DNA from 3 places in the Paenibacillus sp. PsM32 genome. Region 2 is predicted to be linked to each of the others. Evidence: riboswitches for the same ligand, from Rfam matches in the RefSeq annotation. Region 2 holds a riboswitch; each other region holds the start of a gene.
What was found. Region 2 has a riboswitch for S-adenosylmethionine ahead of QCD85_RS17490 (methionine ABC transporter ATP-binding protein). Riboswitches for the same ligand answer to the same signal wherever they lie in the genome.
Positions count from the first base shown of each region.

Region 1: it holds a riboswitch for S-adenosylmethionine, as region 2 does, so the genes downstream of both, QCD85_RS12885 (2-hydroxyacid dehydrogenase) here and QCD85_RS17490 (methionine ABC transporter ATP-binding protein) in region 2, are expected to answer to the same signal.
Region 3: it holds a riboswitch for S-adenosylmethionine, as region 2 does, so the genes downstream of both, metA (homoserine O-acetyltransferase MetA) here and QCD85_RS17490 (methionine ABC transporter ATP-binding protein) in region 2, are expected to answer to the same signal.

Region 1 is NZ_JARUWY010000005.1:300,020-304,719, forward strand. Features, by position in the region: gene QCD85_RS12875 (LacI family DNA-binding transcriptional regulator) at 1-121, shown strand, start outside; gene QCD85_RS12880 (molybdopterin oxidoreductase family protein) at 148-2,199, opposite strand; SAM riboswitch class I at 2,425-2,516, shown strand; gene QCD85_RS12885 (2-hydroxyacid dehydrogenase) at 2,761-3,789, shown strand; gene QCD85_RS12890 (FGGY-family carbohydrate kinase) at 3,761-4,700, shown strand, end outside.
Region 2 is NZ_JARUWY010000009.1:207,515-212,214, reverse strand. Features, by position in the region: gene QCD85_RS17505 (putative polysaccharide biosynthesis protein) at 1-539, shown strand, start outside; gene QCD85_RS17500 (thioredoxin family protein) at 553-909, shown strand; gene QCD85_RS17495 (COX15/CtaA family protein) at 1,130-2,095, shown strand; SAM riboswitch class I at 2,275-2,423, shown strand; gene QCD85_RS17490 (methionine ABC transporter ATP-binding protein) at 2,607-3,623, shown strand; gene QCD85_RS17485 (methionine ABC transporter permease) at 3,623-4,291, shown strand; gene QCD85_RS17480 (MetQ/NlpA family ABC transporter substrate-binding protein) at 4,425-4,700, shown strand, end outside.
Region 3 is NZ_JARUWY010000001.1:529,268-533,967, reverse strand. Features, by position in the region: gene corA (magnesium/cobalt transporter CorA) at 56-991, opposite strand; SAM riboswitch class I at 1,457-1,590, shown strand; gene metA (homoserine O-acetyltransferase MetA) at 1,728-2,669, shown strand; gene QCD85_RS02480 (aminotransferase class I/II-fold pyridoxal phosphate-dependent enzyme) at 2,717-3,907, shown strand; gene QCD85_RS02475 (trans-sulfuration enzyme family protein) at 3,914-4,700, shown strand, end outside.

The DNA.
Region 1 (4,700 bases), on a different contig from region 2:
GAATTTACAAGAAATCGGCAGACAAGCGTTTTCTTTATTTTATGAACGTAGTCTTGATACTACTATCATGCCGGTCAAGCGACAGATTCCTTATACATTAATCGAACGCCATAGTGTGTGAAGTGAACGATTATTGGATAAAAGGAGTTAACTTGATTTTTTGATTACATCGACACGACCGGAGAAGAAGGTTGCACCGCCGCCCATATCAGCCAAGCGATCTGACGTGAGTGCATTGACTAGATGGGTAGCTTGCTGATTGTCAGTGTCTGCCCATAGCCCCTGGCTGACGACAACGCCGGGCAATACATGTTCACCTACAGTAGCAAGCAGTTCACAAGACCCTCGTTCATTCCAGACGGTTACCCAGTCGCCATCTTCAATACCAGCATTTTGTGCATCTATTGTATTCATAAATAGCTTCGGTGACTTTTCAAGACCGATATGTTTGGCATTGTTCGAAAAGGTTGAATTTAAAAAGTTATGATTAGGCCCCGGTACAAAAATATAAGGATGAGTGCCCTGCTCATGAAGTGGTGTATAGGTTGGTAGTGGGGGTAATCCATCACGCTCCATATCGGCTGAATATAGTTCGATTTTGCCACTTGGTGTAGGCAGACGATCCGGGAAAATATATTGTCGATCTGCTTTGACATATTGATGTTGGACTAATGAATCATACGTAATATTTTTCAGTGCCGGATTAGCAGGATGATCCAGTGCTTGCCGAATTAACTGCTCATCACTATCTTGTAATGCTTGATCTTCATAGCCCATGGCCTTAGCAAGCAAACGAAATACTTCGGTATTGGATTTGCTTTCACCATATGGAGCAACAACTGGTTGTTGAATCTGCATATAATGATGCCAGTACGAAGCATAGAAATCGGTATTTTCAAAAGCAGATGTTGCTGGCAAAACGATATCTGCATATTTAGCTGTTTCAGTTAAAAAGATATCGTGCACAACAGTAAACAAATCGTCTCGTGCTAATCCTTGTCTGACAAGCGTAGCTTCTGGAGTCACAACTGCTGGATTAGAATTGTACACATATAGCGATTGCACAGGTTCAGACTCCTCTAATAATACCCGTCCCAATTGATTCATATTAAAAGAACGAGTGTTGCGATTAGCCAATAAGTCTGGACGTTGTAGTGCATTTTCATTAAATGTTAGTTGGAACGTATTAGATTTAATAGCACCACCACCGCGTACTAACCATTGTCCTGTGATAGCAGGTAGGCAGGCAATCGTACGTACATTCATACCGCCATTATCATGATGTTGTAGACCATTTCCGATACGAATCAGAGCAGGGCTAGCATCGCCATACATACGAGCTAATTGATATAAATCATCGACAGGTACGCCTGTAATTGTGGATACAGTAGCAGGGTCATATTGCTTTACATGCTCACGCAATTGTTCGTGTCCTACTGTATATTGCTTCATAAAATCCTCATTCACTTTGTCTTCAGCAAATAAAATATGCATCATACCTAGAGCGAGTGCGCTATCTGTTCCTGGCAAAATTGGAATAAACCAATCCGCAGATCGTCCAGTTTGATTTTTGTGCACATCGATCACAATAACTTTAGCGCCTTTTTTGCGAGCTTGCTGCGCTAAAGTCACTTGATGCATATTAGTGCTAACTGCATTAATACCCCAGAAAATAAATAACTGTGTATCTACCGTATCTTCAGGATCGGTACCAATACTGCCACCCATTGTGTATTTATAACCTGCTGAACCAGCGGCTGTACAAATGGTGCGCTCTAAAAGACTTGCCCCCATCCGATGGAAAAAGCGGCGATCCATCCCTTCAGCAGATAGATTGCCCATATTGCCATAGAAGCTATACGGGAGAATACTTTCAGGGCCAGAAGTGGATATTAATGTTTTCCACTTGGAAGTAATTGTAGTAATTGCTTCTTCCCATGAAATAGGTTCAAAAAGACCTTCGCCTTTTGCTCCAATCCGCTTGAGTGGAGTAGTTAGACGCTTAGTATCATAGATGCGTTCTGTCATATTACGAACTTTGTTACAGATGTTCCCTTTGGTAACAGGATGATTAGGATCTCCAGCGATTTTGATAATTTTACCCTTTTCTTTATGAACAAGCAGTCCGCACTGATCAGGACAATCCAGTGAGCAGACTGAAGGAAATATTCCATCTTGTTGATCAACATAACTAGACATACATCATGCTCCTTTCGTAATACCCATACCTTAATAATGGCAGAAATAGACTTTGAATACGTTATAAACTATCATAAATCAAATTTTAGATTTAATGTTGACTTTTTTACTGGGTTTAATTAGAATAAAGAAAATTATTTCGAATTCGACAAATTTAGATGTTTTATACCTTATCGTGTCTGATATCGATTTGCAAGTTTTTTTCGACAACTACATACATTAGATTTTCTATCCAGAGAGGTGGAGGGACTGGCCCTACGAAACCTCGGCAAAAACGTGCCAATTCCAGCAAGCTTGAATCGCTTGGGAGATAGGAAAGCAGGATGAATTATTGCATTATTTTATTCGTATGATTTGAATATTATAATGAATAGATAGCGAACCTCTTTCCTTGATGTGGGAAAGAGGTTTTTTGTATATTGTCGTTGACTCAGTTGATTATATTGTCAAATGATGACGTTATTAGTAGCAAACCAAGAACTCTCTATATCAATTTACTTTCTTACTTTAAAGCTTCACTTAAATAACACTGCACCTAAGTGTACCAAAGGAGATTGAATAATGAAAATATTAATTACCGCCCCTTATCATGAGCAAGGTCGTCAACAACTAGCAGATACGTTTGGAGAAGTCATTTACCGTTGCTGGAAAGATCATGGGCAAGCTTATCAAGAAGATGAATTAATCTCTTTATTACAATCAACCGGAGCAGATGCCATTATTGCAGAATTAGATCAAATTACTGAAAAAGTGATTAAAGCTGTACCTCATTTGCAATTTATCGGTGTCTGTCGAGGAACTCCTTCTAATGTAGATGTACCTGTGGCTACAGATCGTCGTATTCCTGTTTTCTATACGCCAGCACGTAATGCACAAGCTGTAGCTGAAATGGTAGTCGGCAGTCTAATTACCTTTTTACGAAGTATTATTTCATCCAGCCAATGGTTAGAAGCAGGAGAATGGCAAAGTGGTAGCTTAACTGCTTATCTCAAGTTTAAAGGTAATGAACTGGCTGGCAAAACAGTCGGTATGGTTGGTTTTGGAGCTGTAGCCCAGCGTACAGCAGGCATACTACGGAGCTTCCCTTGTGATATTCGTTATTACGATCCCTATGTAACCAGCCCTGACCCGCGTGATCAAAAAGTATCGTTAGCCGAGTTATTTGCTACAAGCGATATTGTATCGATTCATTTACCTGTAACCGAAGATACCAAAGGATTAATCGGCACAGAATTATTGCAATCAATGAAAAAAGACGCCATTTTTGTGAATACTGCCCGTTCTGTAGTGGTAGATCATCATGCACTGGTTGAACAATTACAACAAAATCAAATCCGTGGAGCGATTATCGATGTGTTTGATCAAGAACCACCACTTCCTAAAGATTATGAACTGATTTCATTGCCAAATGTTTTAGCAATTCCACATTTAGCAGGTGCCACTTATGAAGTTGAAGATCATCATGTAGAAATTATGAATAGAGCACTCATAGAGTGGTTTGAGCATCATAACACCGCAGTGAAAGTGCTCTATAATAAAGCGATTTTGGAGGATATTAACGATGACACAACAAGCCTATCTAGTCTTTGATATCGGTACCGGTAATGCTCGTGTAGCTGTTGTCGATATCAACGGTAACGTATTGTCGATTGAGCGAGCTGATATTTTGTATCACAATGACAATCAATATCCAGATGCACGTCATTTTATACCGGAAGTATTGTGGGAACAGATTGCAGGGCTTGCTAAAGTAGCACTATCTAACGTTCCTGATATTCAGATTATTGCTGTCACTTCAACGAGCCAGCGTCAAGGTATTGTACTGATTGATGAAGCAGGTGAATCTTATTTAGGATTACCGAATATTGATAATCGGGGACGAGAGTGGGAAGAACACTATAGTGACCAAGCTTCTATTTATCCGATTACAGGCAGAACACCGTCTGCTTTATTTTCAGCAATGAAATTAGTCGGATTACGGGAGCGTCATCCTCAGCAGTATCAACGATTGAATCGTTTTACCAGTATTAGCGATTGGGTAACGTATGCGCTTAGTGGTGTGTTGAGTTACGAGCCGTCTCAAGCATGTGAGACTCTTCTCTATAATGTAGAGCATAGTGATTGGTCTACAGAAATGTGTCACACCTTTGGCATTGCACCAACAGTGTTACCTTCATTAATACCTTCAGGTAGCGTGCTCGGGACATTAACACCGGGTACAGCAGCAGAATTGAACTTGCCTGTAGATACACCTGTTATCGTAGGTGGCGGGGATACGCAATTGGCTATCCATAGTACAGGTGCAGGAGCAGAAGATATTGTTATTGTATCCGGTACAACTACACCTATCGCTAAGATTACAGATACATTTACAACAGATAAATCAGCACAAGCATGGATTAATGCGTATACAACACCACATCAATTTTTGATCGAAACGAATCCAGGTATCACCGGTCTGAACTATCAGAAATTGCAATCTATTTTCTATCCCAATGAAG
Region 2 (4,700 bases):
AAGAGGGAGCAGGTATTATTGCTGCTTTGACACTGGGTACGATTTTCCAGATTACGATGATGACGACCAATTCTATGTTAATCGGGATCAACAAAGCAAATTTATCGATGGTACATGTCATGATCGGTATTGTGGTCAAATTAGTTGCTAGTTTTGCGTTAGCTCCGTTTATTGGAATCTACGGTATTATTGCCGGAACAGCTTTATGTTTTATCACTATTACATGGATGAATATTCGTTCATTGCGCCAAATCGTAACTTTCTCGGTATTAGGCAACCGTTGGGTCGGATTTATTGTGACTGTGGTGGTATTAGGTGGAATTGGTCTACTGCTGAACCAGGTCGGTATTCTATTAACGGCTTATATGAATGAACGGGTTGCATTTTTTATCGGTTGTTGTATGGTAGGAATAGCGATATTATTGGTATATCCCGTTATGCTTGTTCTGCTAAGAGTGGTTCGAGCGAATGAACTGGATTCTTATCCAAAAGTATTGCGTAAAGTTTTCCGTCCATTGATGCGTCTACAAAAGAATTAGGAGGAATAGTATAATGCAATTGATTAATAGTAAAGAAGATTTCACTACCGTTACTCACTCTTCGCAATTAACTGTCGCTGTGTTCAAAGCAGATTGGTGTGGAGATTGCCGATATATTGATCCATTTATGCCTGAAGTAGAAAGTCAGTATGCAGATCGTCTAACGCTTGTAGAGGTAGATGTAGAAGCAACAGGCGATGTGAGTCAAGAACAGAACATCCTGGGTATCCCTAGCTTTGTAGCTTATGCGAACGGCAAAGAATTAGTACGTTTCGTCAACAAAGCACGCAAATCTCGCGAAGAAATTGAGCAGTTTTTGGATCGCGCTGTTGCAGTCTATGAGACATTAGCTACATCAACAGCGGAATAAAAAGAATCTATAAATAAATGCTTACTAACCACCTTTTTTATAAAGGGTGGTTTTTTACTGTGTAAAATATCATTTGTTTGTCGACACGGTTCTGCCATAATACAAGGATTGATCATTTTTTGTCACAATCCAGTGGTTCCGTCTATTTTGCAATCAGGTATACTAAAGTAGAACATAAACATTGTGTAACTATCATATAAAATAGCGGGTGATTCTCTAAATGGCAAGAAAGTTCAGAATAACAACTACACATCTAAAATGGTTGAGCTTTGTCACCTGTGTTGTTATGTTTTTAGCAACAATGGGAGGACTTGTAGTAACCAAATCAGGTTCAGGACTTGGTTGCGGAAATGAATGGCCGTTATGTCATGGCCAATTTGTACCTGCGTATACGATTTCTTCATTAATTGAGTATTCACATCGGGCAATTAGTGCTTTAGCAGGTTTAACAGCTTTATTCTCTTTTATTGGTTTCATTTTTTTCAACAGACACCGTGAACTTAAAGTATACGCATCTTTTACTCTATTATTTGTCGTAGTACAAGCAATAATGGGTGCATTAGCTGTTAAGTTTTCACAATCTGCTCCAATCATGGCATTACATTTCGGATTTGCAATGATTGCTTTTGCTAGTTCGTCGATGATGGCGCTTGGTGCAAGGCGGATGGATCAGCAAAAAGGTGATTTACCGATTCCAGATGAACCACCAGTGAGTAAAGGGATGCGTAATCTAACATGGTTCGCAACTATCTACACATACATGGTGGTGTATACAGGAGCCTTTGTCACACATACCGATTCTAGAGGTGGGTGTTCTGGCGTATTACTATGTAATGGTTCTATCTTACCTGAATTATCCGGCGGGGTAGCGGTAGCATTTTTCCATCGCGTAGCCGCTTATAGCCTGTTAATCGTTATTGCAGTGCTAGCGCATTATGCCTACCGTCGTCATCCGTATAATCCAGGTATTCGTAAGCTTGGAGTGACTGCGATCGTATTTATCATCATGCAGATTCTAAGTGGTATGTTGAATATTGTAACAATGAAAATACCTGAGTGGTATTTCTTCTCCAGTATGTTGCATACGTTGTTGATTCAGATTTTGTTCGGTGTGTTATGTTATATGAGTGTGCGTGTATGGCAATTAAGTCGTGGTACACGTGGCAAATTAGGGCAAAATGTATAACCGTATGATCTATTTAGATAGCAACAAAAAGTGAATACACATCCAATAGATTACATCAGATGAACAAATGATGAAAAATTTCTAATTTCCTTAGGAAATATTCATTTTTGCTTTGACAAAGAGTGTGAAGTTCACTATACTGAGAAAAGATTTTCATTTTCATTCGAATTTTTCATATTTTCTTATCGAGAGTGGTGGAGGGACTGGCCCGATGAAACCCGGCAACCGATTTTGGAATAGCTATTATGTAGTTTTCCAAAATGTCATGGTGCTAATTCCTTCAAAATGGCGTGTGCAATTGGTACATAGCGATTTTGGCAGATGAGAAGGAAGTATCTCTAATAATAGAGAACCCTTTTCTGCGAAAGGGTTCTTTTTTTGTATAAAGAAGAGAGAAGTGAATACCGACATATATGATAGCGAGAATATATCCGACTTATTCGATGGTTTATATATGATTAATGTAATATGAATGCAGGAATGAAGAAGTACAAGGAAGGAGCACCCATCTGTGATTGAATTAAAAAGTATTACTAAAACGTATGGTAAAGGGAAAAATCTAAGCCCTGCGTTAAGCGGTATAGATTTGAAAATAGAAAAAGGCGAGATTTTCGGCGTTATCGGTCACTCCGGTGCAGGTAAAAGTACATTGATTCGATGTATTAATTTACTAGAACGTCCAACCTCTGGTGAAGTATGGATCGATGGTGTGGAAATGACCAAGCTGAACAAAGCGCGCTTACAAGCAAGACGACGCAAAATAGGTATGATTTTTCAACATTTCAATCTATTATCTTCAGCGACAGTGTATGAGAATATCGCTTTTCCTTTGCGCTTAGTCAAAACACCGGAACGCAACATTAAAGAAAAAGTGAAAGAATTGCTTGCTCTAGTTGGACTGGAACAACATGCCAATAAATATCCTGCTCAATTATCAGGTGGACAAAAACAGCGTGTCGGCATTGCTCGCTCGTTAGCTAGTGATCCTGATGTATTGCTTTGTGATGAAGCGACATCTGCGCTTGATCCTCAGACTACAAATTCGATTTTAAAATTGCTGGTCGATATCAATGAGCGCTTTAACTTAACAATCATCTTAATCACTCATGAAATGCATGTCATTCAGAGCATTTGTGATAAAGTAGCTGTTATTCATCGGGGCGGTATTGTAGAACAAGGCCCTGTAACAAATGTTTTTTTGAAGCCACAGCATGAAGTGACACGTGATTTTATTTTAAATGAGTCTAATAATGCTGAATTACTAATTACTTCATGGACAGCACCAAATGTTCCTAATTCATTGACTGTCAAAGTGTCTTTCTTAGGAGATAAAACGTATGAATCGATCCTTTCGCAAACGGTACGTCAAACTGGAGTCGATTTTGCTATTTTGCAAGGAACGATTTCAACGTTAAAAAATGTACCGTATGGACAGTTGATTGTTCGCTTTGAAGGAACAGAAGGAGACATTAAGCGCACACTCGATGGATTGACCGCTGAAGGTCTCGATGTGGAGGTGATCAACTGATGGGTGAATTGGATTTCTCACAAATTGATTGGAATGAATTCGGTACAGCGACCTTAGATACACTCAAAATGGTAGGCGCTTCTGGATTATTTACATTAATTCTAGGATTGCCATTAGGCATTTTGTTATTTATTACAGGGCGTTCTACTGTAGCATGGGTGCGTTATTTCTATGCAGTGATTGCGTTTATCGTTAATATTTTGCGTTCGGTTCCATTTATTATACTGATTGTAGCGATCTTACCATTAACGCAAATTCTAGTAGGAACAACGATTGGTGTACTTGGAACGATCCCACCATTAGTTATTGCTGCCGCACCGTTTTTTGCTAGATTGGTCGAAACTGCACTTCGTGAAGTCGATCGTGGTGTGATTGAAGCAGCGAATGCGATGGGAGCTTCCTTGTGGCAGATTATAACGCGCGTACTTGTACGTGAAGCAATGCCAGGGCTATTAGCAGGCTTAACGGTTACTGTGGTTGCTTTAGTCTCTAATACAGCGATGGCAGGGATGATTGGTGCAGGAGGACTTGGAACACTTGCAATCAACTATGGTTATTATCGCTATGATACAGCGATCATGCTAGTGGCTGTAGTCATCATGGTTATTATTGTTCAAATTCTACAAATGCTTGGTGATCGTCTAGTGGTTCATTTTTCGAGAAGATAAACAGTAATACAAAAGAGATTGAGCATAGAGTAGTTATTCTGCTGAATATTTATACGATGATAGATAATCACAAATATTCAGCATTTGTATCATATACGTATACCAATCCAAAACCAATAAAGGGGTAGAAAAGATGAAAAAATGGACTTTGATTTTGCTAAGTATTATGTTGGTTGCTATCGTATCTGCTTGCGGTAACAAAGCAGCAGACAACACAGCAGCAACAGGAACAACAGAAGGCGGAGCAGAAACCGTAACATTGAAAGTAGGCGCAACAGCTGTACCTCACGCTGAAATCTTAAAACATATTCAACCTGCACTTGCTAAAGAAGGCGTAAATTTACAAGTTGTCGAATTTACAGATTATATTCAACCTAACGTTCAATTGAATGGCAAACAGTTAGATGCA
Region 3 (4,700 bases), on a different contig from region 2:
AAAAAAGCTGTCCTTGTTCATCAATTGACGATGAATAAGGGCAGCTTTAATCTTTTCAGATCCAATCTTTTTTGCGGAAAGTGAAAAACATAGTCAAACCTAACGTAATCATAATCCCGATCACCAGTGGATAACCGAAACGCCAATGCAATTCAGGCATATCTTCAAAGTTCATTCCATAAATACCTGTAATTACAGTCAACGGCATAAATATCGTTGTGATCGCTGTAAATACACGCATGATTTCATTCGCACGATTAGAGATACTGGACTGATAAGCTTCTCGTAAGTTACCCATCAGATCGCGGAACGTATCAAACATCTCAGATACTTTAACCGCATTCTCATACACGTCACTGAAATATTTTTGCAATTGATCATCGATCAAACGGAGGTCTTTTTTATTCAATGTATTGATGACTTCACGCTGAGGTCCCAATACACGTTTGAGCCATAAAATTTCGCCACGCAAACCGATAATTTCGTTCAAATGCGATTTTTTGGTATGCATCAATATATTTTCTTCCAGTAGTTCGATCTGATCTTCGATCCGGTCACCGACAGCGAAGTAATTATCAACGACAAGGTCAATTAACAAATACATAAATTTATCAGCGCGACTCACTTCTTCTTCCCATAAAATCGGTTTGAGGACACGCAATTCATTAATTTTCTGCTTGGTCACTGTAATAATATAATGCCGTCCTAGAAAAATATTCAAGGCGCGCAAAAAAATCTCTTCGTTATCAAAACGAATACTGTTGACTACAATAAAGTAATGACTTTCATAAATTTCGATCTTAGGACGCTGTTCTTCTTCACTCAAGCAATCTTCTACAGCCAGATCATGAAGCATAAAAAGTGGTTGTAGTTCAATCAAATCTTCCAAATCTGCGTCGATCCAATAAAATCCTTCTTCAGGTGCTACCAGTGTGTCGGTAATATTTTCTACTGGAGTAAATGCTCCAGCATTGACGTGCCGAACTTTCATTGTGTTCTACTCCTTTATTATGAAATGAGCAGGGAAAGAAGCGGCAACCGCACACTTGTTTACAAAGCTTCGCTATAATTTATGAAAAACGGAGAAGATTTTTCAATAATGGCGCGTTACTCCAGTGCCCTATGGTTGTCGTTTGTTTCCTGCAATTTGTCCATCCGTCCTGCTGCCAACTGGGCCTCGGGTCGCCTTCCATTTTGAAATTCACCTCTTTGTGATTTAGATATTTATGAAAACCATGAAAAAACGTCAAATACTTGTTAAGTATACCGTGGTCGTGGAAGCCTTTCAAGCTTAAATAAGAAACCTCTTTTGAAATCAACCAATATAGTTACCAACAACTTATTTATCGGTTCAATCTAATACATTTTTCACAGCACTTGACGGCAGACCGTAGAATAGTATAAATTATGGTATAAGAAAAGTATCAAAACATGTTATTTTAAATTGAATAAGCAAATCTTATCAAGAGCAGGTGGAGGGACTAGCCCGATGAAACCCGGCAACCGGCGGTATAACCGCACGGTGCTAATTCTTGCAGAGATATAAGTTGATGGATCATTCTAGACTTAATATCTGCTGACAGATGAGAGAGGCGTCTATTATATACGCGAACATATCGCAAATGACCTTTCTCAAGTATCAGGAGAAAGGTCATTTTTGTATATACTTATAATGAACCTTTCTCCTGAAATGATAAGAAATACACACATCCAAGGAGTGAACGAACATGCCAATTAAGATTCCGGATAGCTTACCTGCCAAAGAAGTATTAACTGGAGAAAATATTTTCGTAATGGATGATAGCCAAGCATTTCAACAGGATATTCGTCCATTGCGAATTGCTATATTGAACTTGATGCCTACTAAAGAAACAACCGAAACGCAGTTACTACGCTTACTGGGAAATAGCCCGCTTCAAATTGATATTTATTTGCTACATGCACAATCCCATACTTCCAAAAATACATCGACTGAATATTTGAACTTATTTTATAAAACATTTGAAGAAGTCAAACATCTACGCTTTGATGGTCTGGTTGTGACAGGCGCTCCTGTAGAAACAATGGACTTTGAAGATGTGAACTATTGGGAAGAGATTCAAGGGATTTTTGATTGGAGTAAAAAGAATGTTACTTCAACCATGCATATCTGTTGGGCTTCACAAGCAGGTCTGTACCATCATTTCGGTGTTCCCAAAGTCGATTTGCCTGAAAAGTGTTTTGGTGTATTCCCACATACATTAAATAAAGAAAATGTAAAATTGTTACGAGGATTTGATGAGTTGTACTTTGCGCCTCATTCCCGTCATACCGAAGTGCGTCATGAAGATATTGCTAAGATTCCTGAACTGGAGATTTTATCAGAATCGGAAGAAGCAGGAGTATATCTAGCCGCTACCAAAGATGGCAGTCAGATTTTTGTAACAGGGCATTCTGAATATGATCCATTGTCATTAAAATGGGAATATGAACGTGATATCGCTAAAGGAATGGATGTCGCACCGCCGAAAAATTATTTTCCTAATAATGATCCATCGCGCACACCGCCTTCTACATGGCGTGCTCATGCCAACTTATTATTTTCCAACTGGTTAAACTATTATGTATACCAAGAAACACCATATGATTTGGAAAGTGCCAAAGCTGAAGCAGGTAATTACTGTATCTAATTTGAGATCAACCCAATCGATTGTTATTTCAGAGGAGGAATTATAGTATGACGGATCATCATTCAAGCGAACGAACTCTTAACATTGAAAGCAAATTGGCACAGATCGGTTCGATTAATGAACCGGTAACAGGGGCGGTTAATTTTCCGATTTATCAATCAACTGCCTTCCGTCATCCCGCTCTTGGTAAAAGTACAGGCTTTGATTATATTCGTACAACCAATCCAACTCGGGCTGTCCTAGAACAAGCGGCAGCAGCATTAGAATCAGCAGATGCAGGATTTGCCTGTAGTTCCGGTATGGCTGCTTTACAGACCATTTTTGCGCTTTTCGGTCAGGGAGATCATCTGATCGTATCGCTTGATCTGTATGGTGGCACATACCGTCTGTTGGAGCGAATTTTATCCAAATTTGGAGTAACTGCTTCTTATGTAGATACCAATGATCTAGAAGCGTTAGAAAAAATAGTTCAACCGAATACCAAAGCTGTATTTATTGAGACGCCAACTAATCCGTTAATGATGGTTACCGATATCAAAGCTGTAGCTACCTGGGCGAAAAGCCATCAGTTGCTGACGATTGTTGATAATACGCTGTTGACTCCTTTTTTCCAGCGTCCGATCGAACTGGGAGCAGATATCGTGATTCATAGTGCTACCAAATATCTAGGTGGACATAATGATGTTTTAGCAGGATTGATTATGACCAAAGGGGAAGAATTATCCGCTGAAATGGCTTTTCTGCACAACTCTATCGGAGCCGTATTGTCTCCAACCGATTCGTATCAATTAATGCGTGGAATGAAAACATTGGCATTGCGGATGGAGCGTCATGAATATAATGCTACAGCAATGGCGAAGCATTTGGTAGATCATCCGCAGATTGCAGAAGTGTTTTATCCTGCACTACCGGATCATCCGGGATATGATGTCCAAAATCGCCAATCTAGCGGAAATACAGGTATCTTTTCGTTTAAAGTGAAAGATGCGCGTTATATTGAACCGATTTTGCGTAGTATTCAATTGATTGCTTTTGCTGAAAGTCTAGGTGGCGTTGAATCATTAATGACGTATCCAACGGTACAGACACATGCAGATATTCCAACTGAGATTCGTGAAGCGATTGGTGTCGATGATCGTCTATTGCGCTTTTCTGTAGGAATTGAACATATTGATGATCTGATCGCTGATCTTGATCAAGCGCTGGAAGTAGCACGCCTTGAAGTAGAAGGAGCGTGATCGATAATGACTTATTCTTCAGATCGTCAAGCTTCACGCAAAATAGATACCAAACTGATTCACTTTGGTGCTGAAATCGACAAAACAACAGGTGCATCCAGTGTACCGATCTATCAAGCGTCTACTTTTCATCAAGAAGATATCTCGAATCCACCACTTCATGATTATAGTCGTTCAGGCAATCCAACCCGTCAAGCGTTAGAAGATTATATTGCTTTGTTAGAAGGCGGAGCTTCAGGATATGCTTTTGCTTCAGGAATGGCGGCGATTTCTACTGCCTTTCTGATTCTATCCGCAGGTGATCATGTGATCGTGACTGAAGATGTGTACGGTGGTACATATCGTTTTCTGACTACTGTATTGAATCGAATGAATATCGAGATTAGCTTTGTAGATATGACCGATCTGGATCAAGTGAAAAATGCACTTCGTCCCAATACAAGAGCTGTCTATATGGAGACACCATCAAATCCAACGCTCAAAATTACAGATATCGGCGCAGTGACCGCTTGGGCGAAAGAACATCATCTACTTACTATGGTAGATAATACGTTTATGACTCCTTATTATCAGCGTCCAATCGAAATGGGCGTCGATATTGTGTTGCACAGTGCGACCAAGTTTCTAGGTGGACATAGTGATGTACTGGCAGGATTAGCGGTTGCACGTACCCCTGAGATTGGTGCTCAACTCAAGCATTTACAAAATGGACTGGGAACGGTACTTGGCCCTCAAGATTGCTGGTTACTTATTCGGGGAATGAAGACTCTTGCAGCTAGAATGAATCATTCTG